DNA from 3 places in the Angustibacter sp. Root456 genome. Region 3 is predicted to be linked to each of the others. Evidence: riboswitches for the same ligand, from Rfam matches in the RefSeq annotation. Region 3 holds a riboswitch; each other region holds the start of a gene.

Evidence for each region. A riboswitch is a leader RNA that binds a small molecule or an ion and turns the genes downstream of it on or off. The one in region 3 is predicted to bind S-adenosylmethionine.
Region 1: linked by a shared signal. The riboswitch ahead of ASD06_RS05220 (bifunctional o-acetylhomoserine/o-acetylserine sulfhydrylase) and the one ahead of ASD06_RS10460 (aminotransferase class V-fold PLP-dependent enzyme) in region 3 are both predicted to bind S-adenosylmethionine.
Region 2: linked by a shared signal. The riboswitch ahead of ASD06_RS20060 (putative leader peptide) and the one ahead of ASD06_RS10460 (aminotransferase class V-fold PLP-dependent enzyme) in region 3 are both predicted to bind S-adenosylmethionine.

Annotation. Positions count from the first base shown of each region.
Region 1 covers NZ_LMER01000014.1:8,803-14,235, forward strand. Annotated here, with positions in the region: gene ASD06_RS05205 (EcsC family protein) at 1-611, shown strand, start outside; gene ASD06_RS05210 (YkvA family protein) at 690-1,067, shown strand; gene ASD06_RS05215 (DUF4192 domain-containing protein) at 1,211-2,356, shown strand; SAM riboswitch class IV at 2,403-2,516, shown strand; gene ASD06_RS05220 (bifunctional o-acetylhomoserine/o-acetylserine sulfhydrylase) at 2,738-4,054, shown strand; gene ASD06_RS05225 (homoserine O-acetyltransferase) at 4,086-5,180, shown strand; partial or broken gene ASD06_RS05230 (NUDIX domain-containing protein) at 5,209-5,433, opposite strand, start outside.
Region 2 covers NZ_LMER01000020.1:235,166-240,598, forward strand. Annotated here, with positions in the region: gene ASD06_RS18630 (sulfite exporter TauE/SafE family protein) at 1-372, opposite strand, end outside; gene ASD06_RS15850 (sulfate adenylyltransferase subunit 1) at 369-1,616, opposite strand; gene cysD (sulfate adenylyltransferase subunit CysD) at 1,616-2,536, opposite strand; gene ASD06_RS20060 (putative leader peptide) at 2,666-2,785, opposite strand; SAM riboswitch class IV at 2,801-2,916, opposite strand; tRNA gene ASD06_RS15860 (tRNA-Arg) at 3,074-3,146, opposite strand; gene ASD06_RS15865 (phosphoenolpyruvate carboxykinase (GTP)) at 3,586-5,433, shown strand, end outside.
Region 3 covers NZ_LMER01000016.1:111,131-116,563, reverse strand. Annotated here, with positions in the region: gene ASD06_RS10475 (FAD-binding oxidoreductase) at 1-471, opposite strand, end outside; gene ASD06_RS10470 (alpha/beta hydrolase) at 546-1,388, shown strand; gene ASD06_RS10465 (NUDIX domain-containing protein) at 1,420-1,827, shown strand; gene ASD06_RS10460 (aminotransferase class V-fold PLP-dependent enzyme) at 1,852-3,216, opposite strand; SAM riboswitch class IV at 3,256-3,367, opposite strand; gene trpS (tryptophan--tRNA ligase) at 3,441-4,499, opposite strand; gene ASD06_RS10450 (GNAT family N-acetyltransferase) at 4,654-5,433, opposite strand, start outside.

The sequences.
Region 1 (5,433 bases), on a different contig from region 3:
CCGGCAAGGTCGTCGAGCAGCTGCTCGACGTCGGCCTGGACGGTCGTGGCCCGTTCGACTCGGCACAGAAGGTGGCCGACTCGGCGCGTAGCGACCACGGCGACACCGAGCGTTCGGTGGACGCCGTCGTGCGCTCGCACCTGCGGCTCGCGGCGGCCGGTGGGTTCGTCACCGGCCTCGGTGGTTTCGTCACCCTGCCGGTCGCGCTGCCCGCCAACATCCTGGGCTTCTACGCGGTGGCGACGCGCATGGTGGGGTCGGTCGCGAGCCTGCGCGGCTACGACCTGCGCCAGACCGGCGTGCGCGAGGCCGTCATGCTCACCTTGGTGGGCGCGGACGCCGCTGACCTGCTCGCGAAGGCGGGCGTCCGCACGAGCGGGCGACTGGCCAGCCTCGCGGCTCAGCGGCTGCCCGGGCCGGCGATCATGGTGATCAACAAGGGGATCGGTTTCCGTCTGGTCAGCCAGGTGGGCAAGTCGGCCCTCTCGCGCTTCGGCAAGGGCGTGCCCGTGGTCGGTGGCGTCGTCGGCGCCGGCGTCGACCTCTACCTCATGCGGCGGATCGCGGAGAGCGGCCGCCGCGAGTTCCCGCAGGCGGTCACGGCCCGCTGAGCGGGAACCTGGCGCGACGCTGGAACGTCCAAGCGCACGGTGACCCCGCCGTGGTGGCGGGGAGTGAGGAGCGAAGTCATGGCCCGGTGGCGCAAGACCACGGCGTTCGTCGCGCTGGCCCGCGCCCTGCGGGGCGCCGGACGCGATGGCGCGCCCGGGGTCGGTGAGCGCCTCGCCGCGCTGCCCCGGCTCGTCGTGGCGACCCTGACCGGCCGCTACCGCGGTACGACCCGCGGTCAGCTCGGGTTGCTGGCGCTCGGCGTGCTCTACGCGGTGTCGCCGGTCGACCTGGTGCCCGAGGCGATCATCCCCCTGATCGGGCTCGCGGACGACGCGTTCGTCGTCACGTGGGTGGCTGGCCGCGTGCTCGCCGAGACCGAGGCGTTCTTGTGTTGGGAGCGTTCGGAGCCCGCCGGCCGGCGACCGCACGTCGTCCCCGGGCAGGTCGTGCGCTGACCCGGTGAGCGGCGCAAGTCGCTCATCGTGGCCTGTGGACCACCGCTCGTCCTCCACAGGCCGTCGTCCACAGGGGCCGGGCGGTCCACAGTGCCGGCGCCGGCACCGACGCACGGTCGTGGGCACTGGCCACAGTGGTCGCCATGACCACCTCCCCCTCTGCCAGTCAGCCCGTCCTCACCGTGAGCGGCCCGGGTGACCTCGTCTCGCTCGTGCCCTATCTCCTCGGCTTTCATCCCCGGCGCAGCCTCGTCGTCCTGTCGTTGCGTGGTCCTCGACTGCGGTGCGGTCTGGCCGCCCGCTTCGACCTGCCGGACGGCACGACGGCGGCCGAGGAGTTCGCCACCGAGGTGGTGCCGTGCGTGCTGCGCGACGAGCCGAGCCAGGTGGCGCTGCTGGTCTACGACGACACGCCCTGGCAGCCGCGGCTGCGTCCCGGTCAGGTGCTGGTCGACGCGGTCGAGCAGCGGTTCGCCGAGGACGGCGTGCCGGTCAAGGAGGCGGTGTACGTCGGCCGGGAGCGCTTCTGGTCGATGACCTGCCGGTCGGCCAGGTGCTGCCCGGAGGCCGGGACGCCGGTGAGTGATGTGCGATCGACCCAGGCCGCGGCGACGCTCGTGCTGCAGGGCCGCGCGCCGCTCGCCGATCGCGACGACCTGGTCAGCCGGGTCGCGCCACGCGGCCCCCTCACCACGGCAGCGGTGGCGAGCGTCGCCGAGCGCGAGCTGGCCCGGCGCGCTGCGCTCGAGGACGGCGGGGTGGAGGGCGTGCGGGCGTGGGTGAGCGAGGTGACCGGCCTGTTCGATGCCGCGGTGAGCCGCAGCCGCGGTGACGCGAGCCTGCGTCTGGACGCCGACGAAGCGGGTCTGCTGGTCGCCGGGATGCTCGACATCGGGCTGCGCGACGCGCTCTGCGAACGCTGCTCAGCCTGGCTCGAGGGGCTGCCGGAGGGTCGCGGCGGGAGTCACCCTCCCCGCCGACCGGAGCACCACGAGGACGACCCGGTCACGAGGGTGCTGCGCGAGCTCGCCGTGATGTCCGACGGCCAGCTCGCGGTCGCACCGCTGACGTTGCTGGCCGCCCAGTACTGGGGCGCCGGCGAAGGCGCCCTCGCCAACGCCGCCGTGGAGCGGGCGCTCTCGCTCGACCCCGACTACCGCCTGGCGGTGCTCCTGGCGCAGTTGCTGCGAGCAGCGATCCCACCGGCCTGGGTCCAGACGACTCGGCGGTTCGGCGCGGGAGAGCGGCCGAGCGAGGAGGCCTCGGCGTCTCGGATGCTGAGAGACTGATCCCGCGTGCTGGGCGTGCGAGGCACTCGCTGGTACTTTCGACGCAGGTCATGAGTGCCAGCGCGAAGCCCCGGCTCGCTGGCCGGCAACCCTCCAACCGCGGTGGGGTGCCCCGGGTGATGACCTGGCCGACACCAGCAGGTGTGGGCAAGCGCGGGTCCGTCACCGACGGGCCCAGAACCTTGGGAGCCCTCCGTGACCTGTCGAATGCGTCGCTGACCTCGACCGTCGCTCACCCATCCACCGGTCGCGCCGGGGCTGACCGCCCCGCGCCTCCACCCGCGATTCGTCGCGCCGGCTGAGCGACTGCACCCTCGTTCGTCCTCGCACCTGCCCGCAGCCACCGGGCGCCCTCGTGCGCGCCCGATCCCAGGAGACACCATGAGCAACGGTTGGTCCTTCGAGACCCGACAGATCCACGCCGGCCAGGCCGCGGACCCCACCACGGGGGCGCGGGCACTGCCGATCTACCAGACGACGTCCTACGTCTTCAAGAACAGCGAGCACGCCGCGAATCTGTTCGGGCTCAAGGAGTTCGGCAACATCTACACGCGGCTGATGAACCCCACGACCGACGCGGTGGAGCAGCGCATCGCCAGCCTCGAGGGTGGCGTCGGAGCCCTGCTGGTGGCCAGCGGACAGTCCGCCGAGACGCTCGCCCTGCTGAACGTCGCCGAGGCGGGCGACCACGTGGTGGCCAGCCCCAGCCTGTACGGCGGCACGTACAACCTCCTGCACTACACGTTCCCCAAGCTCGGCATCGAGACGACGTTCGTCGAGAACCCCGACGACCTCGACTCCTGGAAGGCTGCGATCCGGCCGAACACCAAGGTGTTCTTCGCCGAGACGGTGTCGAACCCGAGGTCCGACGTCCTCGACATCGAGGGGGTCGCCGCAGTGGCGCACGAGTTCGGTGTGCCACTCGTCGTCGACAACACGATCGCCACGCCCTACCTGATCCGGCCGCTGGAGTGGGGTGCCGACGTCGTCATCCACTCGGCCACCAAGTACCTCGGTGGCCACGGGACGTCGATCGCCGGCGTCATCGTCGACGGCGGCCGCTTCGACTACGCCGCGTACCCCGACCGGTTCCCCAACTACAACCAGCCCGACCCGAGCTACCACGGTCTGGTCTACGCCCGCGACCTCGGCGTGGGCAGCCCGCTGGGTGCGAACCTCGCCTTCATCCTCAAGGCCCGGGTGCAGTTGCTGCGCGACCTAGGTGCGGCGGTCTCGCCGTTCAACGCGTTCCTCATCGCGCAGGGCGTCGAGACGCTCAGCCTGCGGGTCGAACGGCACGTCCAGAACGCGCAGGCCGTGGCCCGCTGGCTCGAAGGACGCGACGAGGTCGAGAGCGTCGCGTACGCGGGCCTGCCGAACAGCCCCTGGTACGAGCGTGGACGCAAGTACGCCCCGCAGGGTGTCGGCGCCGTGCTCGCCTTCGAGATCAAGGGCGGCGCCGCGGCCGGTCAACGGTTCGTCGAGGCGCTCGAGCTGCACAGCCACGTCGCCAACATCGGCGACGTGCGCAGCCTGGTCATCCACCCGGCCTCGACGACGCACAGCCAGCTGTCGCCGGACGAGCAGCGCGCGAGCGGTGTCACGCCGGGTCTGGTGCGCCTGGCCGTGGGCCTGGAGCACATCGACGACATCCTGGCCGACCTCGAGGCGGGCTTTCGCGCAGCCAAGGAGGCCTGAGCAGGTGCCCGGCTGGCGAGCAGGCGACCCCGTGGGTCGACGACGCACCGTCGGCGTCGGCACCATCACGCTCGAGGCACGTGGCGCCCTGCCGGACGTCGAGGTGGCGTACGAGACCTGGGGCACGCTGAACGCGGCGCGCGACAACGCGGTGTTGGTGCTGCACGCGCTCACCGGTGACAGCCACGTGGCTGGCCCGGCCGGCCCCGGCCACCCGACGCCGGGCTGGTGGGACGCGCTCGTCGGTCCGGGCCGCCCCCTCGACACCGACCGCTGGTTCGTGGTGGCGCCGAACGTCCTGGGCGGATGCCAGGGCACCACGGGGCCGTCGTCCGCGGCGCCGGACGGTCGGGCGTGGGGTTCGCGTTTCCCGTTCATCACGGTGCGCGACCAGGTCGAGGCCGAGGTGCGGCTCGCCGACCAGCTGGGCATCGAGAGCTGGGCGAGCGTCATCGGTGGCTCGATGGGTGGCATGCGCGTGCTCGAGTGGGCGGTGACCCACCCGCAGCGACTGCGGTCGGCGGTGGTGCTGGCGTCGGCGGCCGCAGCGAGCGCCGAGCAGATCGCCTGGTGCCAACCGCAGCTGCTCGCCATCCGCAGCGACCCGCACTGGGCAGGAGGCGACTACCACCACGCCGACGGCCCGGGGCCGCAGACTGGGCTCGGCATCGCCCGCCGCATCGCGCACGTGACCTACCGCAGCGAGCAGGAGCTGGCCGACCGTTTCGGCCGCTCTGCGCAGGGGGAGGAGCAGCCGATCGGCGGGTCCGGGCGCTACGCGGTCGAGAGCTATCTCGACCACCACGCCGCCAAGCTCGCGCGCCGGTTCGACGCCGGTTCGTACGTGGTGCTCACCGAGGCGATGAGCTCGCACGACGTGGGACGCGGCCGCGGTGGTGCCACCGCAGCACTGGCGCGCGTCACGTGCGACCTGGTCGTGGCGGCGGTCGACACCGACCGGCTGTACCCGCCACGGCTGTCGCAGGAGATCGTGGCGGCCGCACCGACCGCGCGGCCGCTGCGCACCATCCACTCGCCGTACGGCCACGACGGGTTCCTGATCGAGACCGCCCAGGTGGGCGAGCTCGTGCGCGAGGCGCTGCCAGCCGACGTTCGCTGCCGCTGACGAGCGAACCCGACGGGCGCCGGCCAGGTCAGCGCGGCTCGAGCAGGCTGCGCAGCACGGGCCAGCGCACCGCCAGCGCGGGGTGCAGCGGCAGCTGCTCGACCCGGTCGAGGTCGACCCACTCGACCGCGTCGGACTCCGGGTTCGCGACGCTCGCGCGGGTGCCGGCCGGTGCCTCGACCACCACGTAGGTGTACGACCACGGCCCGTGGTCGTCGACGTGGCGGGCCAGCTCCACGAGTGCGGAGACGTC
Region 2 (5,433 bases), on a different contig from region 3:
CGCGGCCATCGCCGCCAGCGAGGCCAGCAAAACGCCACCCGTCACGACCCGCAGGTGCTCCTGCACCGCTGCACCGGCCCCCACGGCGCCCAGCACGAGGACGCTGCCGAACGCCATCGGCACAGCGCCCAAGCACAGTCGGCGCACCAGGAGCCAGTCGACCGTCCCGGCCCGCAGGTGCACGGCCGCACCGACCGGCTTCATGACCAGCGACGTCACCAGGTCGCTCGACACAGCGGTCAGCGGCGGCATCCCGAAGCCGAGCACGAGCAGCGGCGTGAGCAGGGCACCCCCACCCATCCCGGTCAGCCCCACGAGCAGGCCGACCAGCACCCCGGCGAGCACCAGCGGAGCCGTCGGCTCCGCCGTCACCCGGCGCCCCAGGGCAGGCGCCCGGCCATCCCCGCCGCGACGGTGGCACCGCTCAGCTCGTCGATCAGCACAAAGGCCCCGGTACGACGGTTGCGCGCGTAGTCGTCGAGCGGCAGCGGCTCGGCGGTCCGCACCGCGACGCGGCCGATGTCGTTGAGCGCCAACGAGTTCGCGGGTCGCAGCTGGGCCGACGTCACGTCGAGGACGCCCGTGGCGCGCACCTCGGCGCGGGTGGTGCGGGTCCCGTGCTTGAGCAGGTAGCGCCCGGGCACCAGGGGCTGCTCGGCCAGCCAGCAGACCGTGGCCTCCAGCTGCCGCACGACCGGCGGTGCGTCGTCGACATCGGCGATGACGCACCCGCGGCTCACGTCGACGTCGTCGGCGAGGCGCACCACCACGGACTGGCCCTCCACCCCACGGCCGACGGGTCCGTCGTACGTCTCGACGGCCGCCACGGTCGTGCGCACCCCCGAGGGGAGGACGACGACGTCGTCGCCGGGGCTCACGGTGCCGCCGGCGACGCGGCCGGCGTACCCGCGGTAGTCGCGGTCGGCCGCCCGCACGACGTACTGCACCGCGAAGCGCAGCCCGCTCACCGGCACCGTCGCCGCTGCCTCGACCTGCTCGAGGTGCTCCAGCACGGTTGGTCCGACATACCACGGCGCCCGGACCGAGCGGTGCACGACGTTGTCACCGTGCAGGGCCGACACCGGCACGGCCAGCACGTCATCGAAGCCCAGACCCGTGACGTGCGAACGGAACTCACGGACCACCCGCTCGAAGGCCGCCTCGCTCCACCCGACGAGGTCCATCTTGTTGACCACCAGCACCACGTGCGGGACGCGCAGCAGCGCCGCCACCGCCGCGTGCCGGCGTGACTGCTCGCTGATGCCGTGCCGGACGTCCACCAGCACGACCGCGACGTCGGCCGTGGAGGCACCGGTGACCATGTTGCGCGTGTACTGCACGTGCCCTGGCGTGTCCGCGAGGACGAAGGTGCGGGCCGGCGTCGCGAAGTACCGGTAGGCGACGTCGATCGTGATGCCCTGCTCCCGCTCGGCTCGCAGGCCGTCGGTGAGCAGCGACAGGTCGAGCTCGGTGCCTCGGCGCTCGCTCGCGTCGGCCACCGACGCGAGCTGGTCCTCCAGCACGCCCTTGGCGTCGTGCAGGAGCCGGCCGAGCAGCGTGGACTTGCCGTCGTCTACCGAGCCGGCGGTGGCGACGCGCAGCAGCGTGCTGGTCATCAGAAGTACCCCTCGCGCTTGCGGTCCTCCATGGCGGCCTCACCGGCCCGGTCGTCTGCGCGAGTGGCCCCCCGCTCGGTGACGCGCGTGACGGCGACCTCGGCCACGACCTCGGCCACCGTGCGAGCCCTCGACTCCACCGCGCCGGTGCAGGTGACGTCGCCGATGGTGCGGTAGCGCACCCTGCGCTGCTCCAGCACCTCGCCGGCCCGGCGCGGCAGGTGAGGTGAGTCGGCGAGCCACATGCCCTCGCGGCGGAACACCGCCCGCTCGTGGGCGAAGTAGAGCGACGGCACCTCCAGCCGCTCGCGCTCGATGTACTCCCACACGTCGAGCTCGGTCCAGTTCGACAGCGGGAAGACCCGCACGTGCTCACCCGGGCGGTGGCGGCCGTTGTAGAGGTCCCACAGCTCGGGCCGCTGCGCGCGGGGGTCCCACTGGCCGAGCTCATCACGCAGGCTGAACACGCGCTCTTTCGCGCGCGCCTTCTCCTCGTCGCGTCTCGCACCGCCGAAGACGGCGTCGAAGCGGTGCTCGGCGATGGCATCGAGCAGCGTGACGGTCTGCAACGGGTTGCGGCTGCCGCCCGGCCGCTCGTGCACTCGACCGCGAGCGATGGAGTCCTCGACGCTCGCGACGACCAGCCGGACGCCGAGCTCGCCGACCCGGCGGTCGCGGAACGCGATGACCTCCTCGAAGTTGTGCCCGGTGTCGACGTGCATCACCGGGAAGGGGATGCGCCCGGGCCAGAACGCCTTGGCGGCCAGGTGCAACATGACGATCGAGTCCTTGCCGCCGGAGAACAGCAGCACGGGGCGGTCGAGCTCACCTGCGACCTCGCGCAGGATGTGCACGGCCTCGGACTCGAGCAGGTCGAGGTGGCTCAGGGCCGATCTCGCCCGCAGTGGGGTGGCAGTCAACGTCTCTCCTCGGGAGCACGGGGACGCGCGCCGGCTCGGCCCACCGCCACGGGGCGGCGTGCGGGCATGAGGGCACGTCGAGATGGGGACGCCGACGAGCGGCGTCGAGGGAGTGCTAGAGCTGGCCGCTCAGCAGCAACAGGTGGCGCTGGACACGCGCTGGAGGTCGACGTGGCGACGCGACACCAGAACCAGGGCGGCGTGCGCCGAGCCTGCGGTGCGGGATCCGGCCACGGTTCCCCTTCTCATCAGGACCCTGTGCGGAGTCCGCGCTTGCGGCGACGGGGCGTCCGTCGTCGCCTGGTCCTCACCCGGAGCACCCCGCCGCGCAGGAGGGTTGCCGGCCAGCGAGCCGGGGCTTGGCGCTGGCGCTCATGACCGTGATCAGGAGGCTAGGCAGCGCCGCGGGCGGGGCGCAAGGACGTCGGCGAACGGTCCACCACGTGGGACGGCGGGCGCTGGGGGAGCCGCAGAACCCGGAAACGACAGCAGCCCCGGACATCTCCGGGGCTGCTGGGTGATGCTGTCTCAACTGCGCGCGCCCGAAGGGATTCGAACCCCTAACCTTCTGATCCGTAGTCAGATGCTCTATCCGTTGAGCTACGGGCGCCCGGCCAACTGGCCGCGTCGATAGTAGCGGACACCGCGCGTGCCCCTGAAATCGAGGCCCACCCCCCCTGCTGCCACCCAAACCCCCTTCCGCCAGCCCAACCGCTTTCCGCCAGCCGGCCGCGGCCTGAGCCGCGGAGGCACCACCAAGGCACCCCCCACCGGGCGCCAGCGTGGACGCGCTCTCACACAACGCCCCTGCCGGATCTCGCAAGGACGCCGCAAGACGCCGCAAGAAGTCCGCAAGAAGCGCCGCGCTTGTGAGTGATTTCACGAGCGGGTCACTCTTCTCGGCGTACCACGACGTGAGATGTGGGGCTACGGTGCTTGGCAACGCAGCCTCTGCAACGGATCGCCCTTGACGATCCGCGAGGTGACCGTTGGAGAAGCCGACGGTCGAACCAGGTCGACGATGACCGCGCGAAGGGACAGCCAGCGCCATGACTGCCGATACCTCCTCCACCACGAGCGATCTGAGCGTCGAGCCGGCTGCGCCGGCCGAGACCGCACCCACCACCCACGCCCGGCTGCAGGCCTGGGTGTCGCAGGTCGCCGAGCTGACCCAGCCCGACCGCATCCACTGGTGCACCGGCTCGGACGAGGAGTGGGCGCAGGTCACCGACGACCTGGTCGCCTCCGGCACCTTCGTGCGCCTGAACGACGACAAGAAGCCGAACTCGTTCTGGGCCGCCTCCGACCCCACCGACGTCGCGCGCGTCGAGGACCGCACCTTCATCTGCAGCGTCGACGAGAAGGACTGCGGGCCCACCAACAACTGGATGGCGCCGGACGAGATGAAGGCCATCATGACCGACCTGTACCGCGGGTCGATGCGTGGCCGCACGATGTACGTCATCCCGTTCGTGATGGGCCACCTGGACGCCGAGCAGCCGATGTTCGGCGTCGAGATCACCGACTCCGCCTACGTCGTCGCGTCCATGCGGATCATGGCCCGCATGGGCACGAGCGTGCTGCGTCGCATCGAGGAGCTCGACGCCGACTTCGTGCCGGCCCTGCACTCCGTGGGCGCTCCGCTCGAGCCCGGCCAGGCCGACGTCGCGTGGCCGTGCAGCGACACCAAGTACATCGTGCAGTTCCCCGAGGAGCGGATGATCTGGAGCTACGGCTCCGGCTACGGCGGCAACGCCCTGCTCGGCAAGAAGTGCTACAGCCTGCGCATCGCCAGCGTCATGGCGCGCGACGAGGGCTGGCTCGCCGAGCACATGCTGATCCTCAAGCTCACCAGCCCCGAGCAGCAGACCTACTACGTCGCGGCGGCCTTCCCGAGCGCCTGCGGCAAGACCAACCTGGCCATGCTCGAGCCGAGCATCCCCGGCTGGAAGGTCGAGACCCTCGGCGACGACATCGCCTGGATGCGCTTCGGTGAGGACGGCCGCCTCTACGCCGTCAACCCCGAGTTCGGCTTCTTCGGCGTCGCCCCGGGCACCAACGAGAAGACCAACCCCAACGCCATGCGCACCCTCGAGCGCGGCAACTCCATCTTCACCAACGTCGCCCTCACCGACGACGGCGACATCTGGTGGGAGGGCATGGAGAACCAGCCGGCCCACGCGACGTCGTGGAAGCACGAGGAGTGGACGCCGGAGTCGGGCGAGCTGTCGAGCCACCCCAACAGCCGCTACTGCACGCCGATCAACCAGTGCCCGATCCTGGCGCCCGAGTACGACGACCCCAAGGGCGTGCCGATCTCGGCCATCTTTTTCGGCGGACGCCGGGCCTCGACCATCCCGCTCGTCACCGAGGCGCGCGACTGGGTGCACGGGACGTTCATGGGCGCCACGCTGTCGTCGGAGACCACCGCGGCGGCGACCGGCCAGGTCGGTGTCGTGCGCCGCGACCCCATGGCCATGCTGCCGTTCATCGGCTACAACGCCGGCGACTACTTCCAGCACTGGCTCGACGTCGGCAAGAGCGCTGACGCCACCAAGCTGCCGAAGATCTTCTACGTCAACTGGTTCCGCCGCGACGCCGACGGCCACTTCGTGTGGCCCGGCTTCGCCGAGAACGCGCGCGTGCTCAAGTGGGCGATCGAGCGCATCGAGGGCCGCGCTGCCGCCGTCGAGACGCCGATCGGCCACGTGCCGACCGCCGAGTCGCTCGACACCGAGGGCCTCGACATGAGCGCCGAGGAGCTCGCCACCTGCCTCACGGTCGACACCGAGGAGTGGAAGGCCGAGATCCCGCAGATCCAGGAGTGGTTCGAGAAGTTCGGCGACAACCTGCCGACGACGCTCTGGACCGAGCTCGACGGCCTCAAGGCGCGCCTC
Region 3 (5,433 bases):
GTTCGGGAACGTCGTGAAGAGCTCGGCGTCCGGGCCGTCCGGCGTCGCGCGCACGATGTCACCCGCCCCCGTGAGGACGTCGATCGACAGCGCCGACTCGTGCGGGAGGCCCGCGCGCCAGGACGACGACTCGATACCAAGGCCCGTGAGCGCCCCGCCGATGGTGATGGTCTTCAGCTGCGGCACCACCAGCGGCATCAGCCCGTGGGCCAGCGTCGCGTCGACCAGGTGCTCGTACGTCGTCATGCCCCCGACGTAGGCGGTGCGCGCCACGGGGTCGACGGAGAACACCTCGTCGAGACCCGACACGTCGAGCCCCGCTCGCGCACCACGTTCGCGTGGCCGGAACAGGTTGCTCGTCGTCTTCGCCAACCGCACCGGCTGCCCCGAGGGCAAGGCGCGGTACTGCGCGCGAAGGCGCTCGACGGCAGCGGGCAGGTGCATCTCAGGGTGCGGCTCGGAGTCGGTCATCGTCTCGGATCGTAGCCCCGCGCAAACCGCGTCCGCAGGTCCTATCTCACCAGGACGTGCGGTAGACCTGAGTGGTGTCCGTCATCTCGGTCGAGCGCCGCCACGGCGCCGAGGCGTTCGACCTGCGAGCCGTCGTGGACGACGACGCGGCCGCCCACGGGACGGCCCTCCTGCTGCACGGCTTCCCGCAGAACGCTTCGCTGTGGGACGGCGTCCTGCCCGGTGTCCGCGAGCTCGGCCTGCGCTGCGTCACCGTCGACCAGCGCGGCTACTCCCCGCTCCCCCAGCCCACCGCGATCGACGCGTACCGCCTCGACCAGCTGGTGGCTGACGCGGTCGCGGTGCTCGACGCGACGACCGCGGGTGAGGCGGTGCTCGTCGTCGGGCACGACTGGGGCGCAGCGGTGGCCTGGGCTTTGGCCGCCTACCACCCACAGCGCGTGCGCGGCCTCGTCGCGGCGTCGGTGCCGCACCCAGGCGCGTTCGGCGCTGCGCTGCGGTCGGACGCCGAGCAGAAGGAGCGTTCGGCGTACATGCGGTTGCTGAGCGACGTCGAGCGCGCCGAACGCGTCCTGCTCGACGACGACGGCCGCCGGCTGAGGGCGTTCTTCTCCGGCTCGACGCTGAGCAAGGACGTGGTCGACGGCTACGTCGCTCCGATGCTCGAGCCAGGTCGGCTGCGCGGCCCCCTCGCCTGGTACGCCGCGATGGACGCCCAGTTCGCCGCCGTCCCGCCGGTGCGCGTGCCGACCGTCTACCTCTCGGCCGACCACGACCTCGCCGTCGGACGGCGAGCCGTCGAGGAGTGTGCGGAGTGGGTCGACGCGCCGTACGAGCACGTGGCCTTGCCTGGTTCGCACTGGATCCCGGACGAGCGGCCCGACGCCGTCGTCGAGGCTGTGCGCGGTCTGCTTTGACCGGTGCATCGCGCTGTGCTCTGATCCGCGAGTGCACACGGTGGTGGTGGTCGGCGCCTTGGTCCGGGACGGTCAGGTGCTGCTCGTGCACCGTCGCCCGGACAAGCACGCCTACCCCGACCTCTGGGACCTGCCGGGTGGCGCCATGGAGGCGGGTGAGTCAGAGCTCGACGCGCTCAGCCGAGAGCTGCACGAGGAGCTCGGGGTGCAGGTGGCGACGGCCTCGGCGACGCACCTCACCCGGCTGAGCGTCGGCCCCGCCGCTGACCCAGCGGTGCTCAGCGCCTGGCTCGTGCGCGAGTGGCAGGGCACCCCCGCGAACACCGCCCCCGAGGAGCACGACGGCCTGAAGTGGTGCGATCTCGCGCACCTGCCACCTCCTCCGCACGTCCTCGCGCGCACCGCTTTGCTGGCGGCGCTGCGCATCGGGCGCGACTGACGTCGACCCCCGACCCGACGGCGCTCAGCCGCCGCAGGGCGAGGAGCCGGCCGCTGACGGCGCAACCCACTCCGGCAGCGGCCGGACGTCGCACACCGGCTGCCAGCGCCCGTCGACGAGCGCGTACTCGGCGCCGGTTCCCCGCCGCACCAGGGCCGCGACCCCCGCGACGAGGCGGTCGACGTCCTCAGCCCGCGAGCCGACGCCAACGCTCGCCCGTACGGCCGCATCCAGCCCGAGCCGGGCGAGCAGCGGGTGGGCGCAGAAGCGCCCGTCGCGCACGCCGATGCCGTGCTCGGCCGACAGGTACGCCGCGACCAGGCCGGGGTCGTGGCCGTCGACCGTGAAGGTGACGACCCCGATCGACGAGGGCGCGTCGTCGAACACCCGGTGCAGCCCGACGCCGGGCACCGCGCTCAGCCCGTCGACGAGCCGACCGCGCAGCGCCGCCTCGTGCACCTCGAGCGCCCCCTCGGGCAGCGCCCGCAGCTCGCGGCACGCGCGGGCCAGCGCCACCGCGCCGAGGACGTTCGGGGTCCCGCCCTCGTGCCGGGCCGGAACGGGCGCCCAGCGGGTCGAGTCGACCGTCACCTCGCGCACGGCTCCCCCGCCTGCGAGGTACGGCTGCGCCAGGTCGAGCCAGTCGCGTCGTCCGACGAGCACCCCGCAGCCGTACGGCGCGTACAGCTTGTGGCCGCTGAAGGCGACGTAGTCGACGCCGGTCGCTTCGAGGTCGATCGCGCGATGCGGCGCCAGCTGGGCGGCGTCCACGACCACGCGAGCCCCGCGGCGATGAGCGAGGCGCACGATGCGCTCGACCGGCAGCTCCTCACCAGTGACGTTCGACGCGCCGGTGATGGCGAGCAGCGCCGCCGGCTGCGCCGCCAAGGCGTCGTCGAGTGCGGCCAGCGTGGCGTCGACGGTCCGCTCGACGGCGACGCAGCGGTGCGGCAACCGCTGCCACGGCAGCAGGTTCGCGTGGTGCTCGAGGTCGAGGAACACCACGTCACCCCAGGCCGGCACGCAGCCCGCCAGCAGGTTGAGCGCGTCCGTGGTGTTGCGCGTGAACACGACGACGTCGCCCGGTCGGGCACCCACGAACTCCCCCACGGCAGCGCGAGCGTCCTCGAGCAGCGCCGTCGACACCTGCGAGGCGTACCCGGCCCCCCGGTGGACGCTGGCGTAGTAGGGCAGCACCTGCTCCACGTGCTCGGCCACGGCCGCCAGGGCCGGAGCGCTGGCGGCGTAGTCGAGGTTCGCGTAGCGCCTCCACGAGCCGTCGAGCAGCGGCACCGGCAGGTCACCGCCGACGACGGTGAGCAGGGGCTGGTCGCAGGACGCCGAAACCGTTGCGGCCCGGGGGTCTTCGATGACGATGGGACTGGACATCAGGTACTCCAGAGGGTCTGGGACCCCTGCCGTCGCCGGAGCCCGCGCTTGCGCCGACACCTCGCCGACGCCAGGTCGTCACCCGGGGCACCCCACCGCGGTGGAGGGTTGCCGGCCAGCGAGCCGGGGCTTCGCGCTGGCGCTCATGACCTCTGCCGACCGTATCGGCAGGCCGCGCCGACGCCCAAGCGTCGAGACCCCGCGTCTCGCAGTGCGAGATCTGCTCACGTCAGACCCATCGCCTCGTGCACGCGCGCCAGCGTCGCAGCGGCCAGGGGACGCGCCCGCTCCAGGCCGGCAGCGAGCACGGCGTCGACGACGTCCGGCTGGCGTTCGAGCTCACGCCGCCGGGCCCTGATCGGCCGCAGGTGCTCGTTCACCGCCTCGGCCACCACGGCTTTCAACCGCGCCGCGCCGCTGCCGACCTCGGACGCGACGTCCTGCGGCGTGCGGCCGGAGCACAGCGCGGCCATCAGCACCAGGCTCGACACCTCGGGACGGCGCTGCGGCTCGTAGGTGATCTCCCGCTCGGAGTCGGTGACCGCCGACCGCACGAGGCGCGCCGTGTCGTCCTCACTGGCGCCCAGCGCGATCGCGTTGCCCCGGCTCTTGGACATCTTCTGCCCGTCCGTGCCGAGCAGCCGCGGCGCCTCGGTGAGCAGCGCCTGCGGTGGCGTCAGGACGCTCGCGCCGCGGCCGTAGCGCTCGTTGACCCGACGGGCCGCGACCCGCGTCTGCTCCAGGTGCGGCAGCTGGTCGTCGCCCACCGGCACGAGCGTGCCGCCCACCGCGAGGATGTCGGCGGCCTGGTGCACCGGGTAGGTGAGCATCAGCGCGCTGAGGGGCCCGGCGTGCCCGGCCTCGGCCTTCACCGTGGGGTTGCGCTGCAGCTCGGCCAGGGTCGCCGTCGACAGCAGCGGCAGCATCAGCTGACCGATCTCGGGCACGGCGCTGTGCCGGAAGACGCTGGTGCGCAAGGGGTCCAGGCCAACCGCGAGGTAGTCGAGCACCAGCTCGCGGACGTTCGCCGCCACCTCGCTGGTGTCGCTGCGGTCGGTGACGACCTGGTAGTCGGCGATGACGACGAACGTCTGCACTCCGGCGTCCTGCAGGCGCACGCGCTCGCGCAGCGTGCCGAGGTAGTGACCGAGGTGCAGCGGGCCGGTGGGCCGGTCGCCGGTGAGCACGCGGTAGCGGTCGGGCGCCTCGAGGACGTCCGCGCGGTCCGCGAGCAGCGAGGTGGTGGAAGGCGTCGTGAGGGTCGAGGCAGCGAAGGTGGTCATGTCGGGCTCCAGTCGTCGAGTGGGACGACCGCCGCCGCAGCGAGCGAGATGAGCGCGAGATGCCGAGCTGACCTGGCCGCCGGACGGCGGCCATGAGGGAATGCGTCAGCGGCCGCCGATTACGGCAGCCACCACTGGCGCGTCAGGGTGCAGCTCACGCGTCGATGGTAGCGGCAAAGGCGAGGTCCGTGGCCGTCCCGATCACGCGGTACCCCAACCGCTCGTACACCGCGTTGGACGTCGGGTTGGCCGCGTCGGTGTAGAGCATGCACGTGCGCCCGGGCTCGGCCAGCTGCTCGCGAGTGACGGCGGCGACGCACGCCGCTGCGTACCCCCGGCCGCGCTCCTGCGGTGGCGTGTAGACCAGCTGCACGCGCGCGACCCCGGCCTCCGGCAGGGTCACCGCGGCCATCGACACGGGACGACCGTCGACCTCCCAGACGTGCAGCAGACCGGCCGCGACGCGCGCAGTGACGTGGTCGATACGGGCGCCCCCGGGCGTCGCCTCGTCGGTGAACGCCTCCCCCCAGCCCCGCAGCAACGGGACGTCGGCAGGCCCAGCGAGGCGGTGTCGCCCAGGCGGGGCGGGTGGCTCGACGAGCTCGTCGACCTGCAGCAGCCGCTGGCGCATGACGACCTCGGCGGACGGCCCGCCGCGCCGCACCCACTCGTCGGCGAAGACCTGGCCGCTGGGGTCCGGTCCACCCACCGAGCGCAGGTCGGGACGAGCCACCCACGCGGCGCGGGCCAGCGCGCGCACGACAGCGTCGTCGTCCGCGGTGAGGTAGGCGCCATGGGGCGGCGTCTGCATGAGCGCGCCCACCACCTCACCGTCCGGCTGCTCGACCCACCACCACAGCTCGCTCTGCGGCGGCTCCGCCCGCTCACCGGCCAGGGCCCGCGCGAGGCGGGTGAGGATGACGCTGTGCCGCGC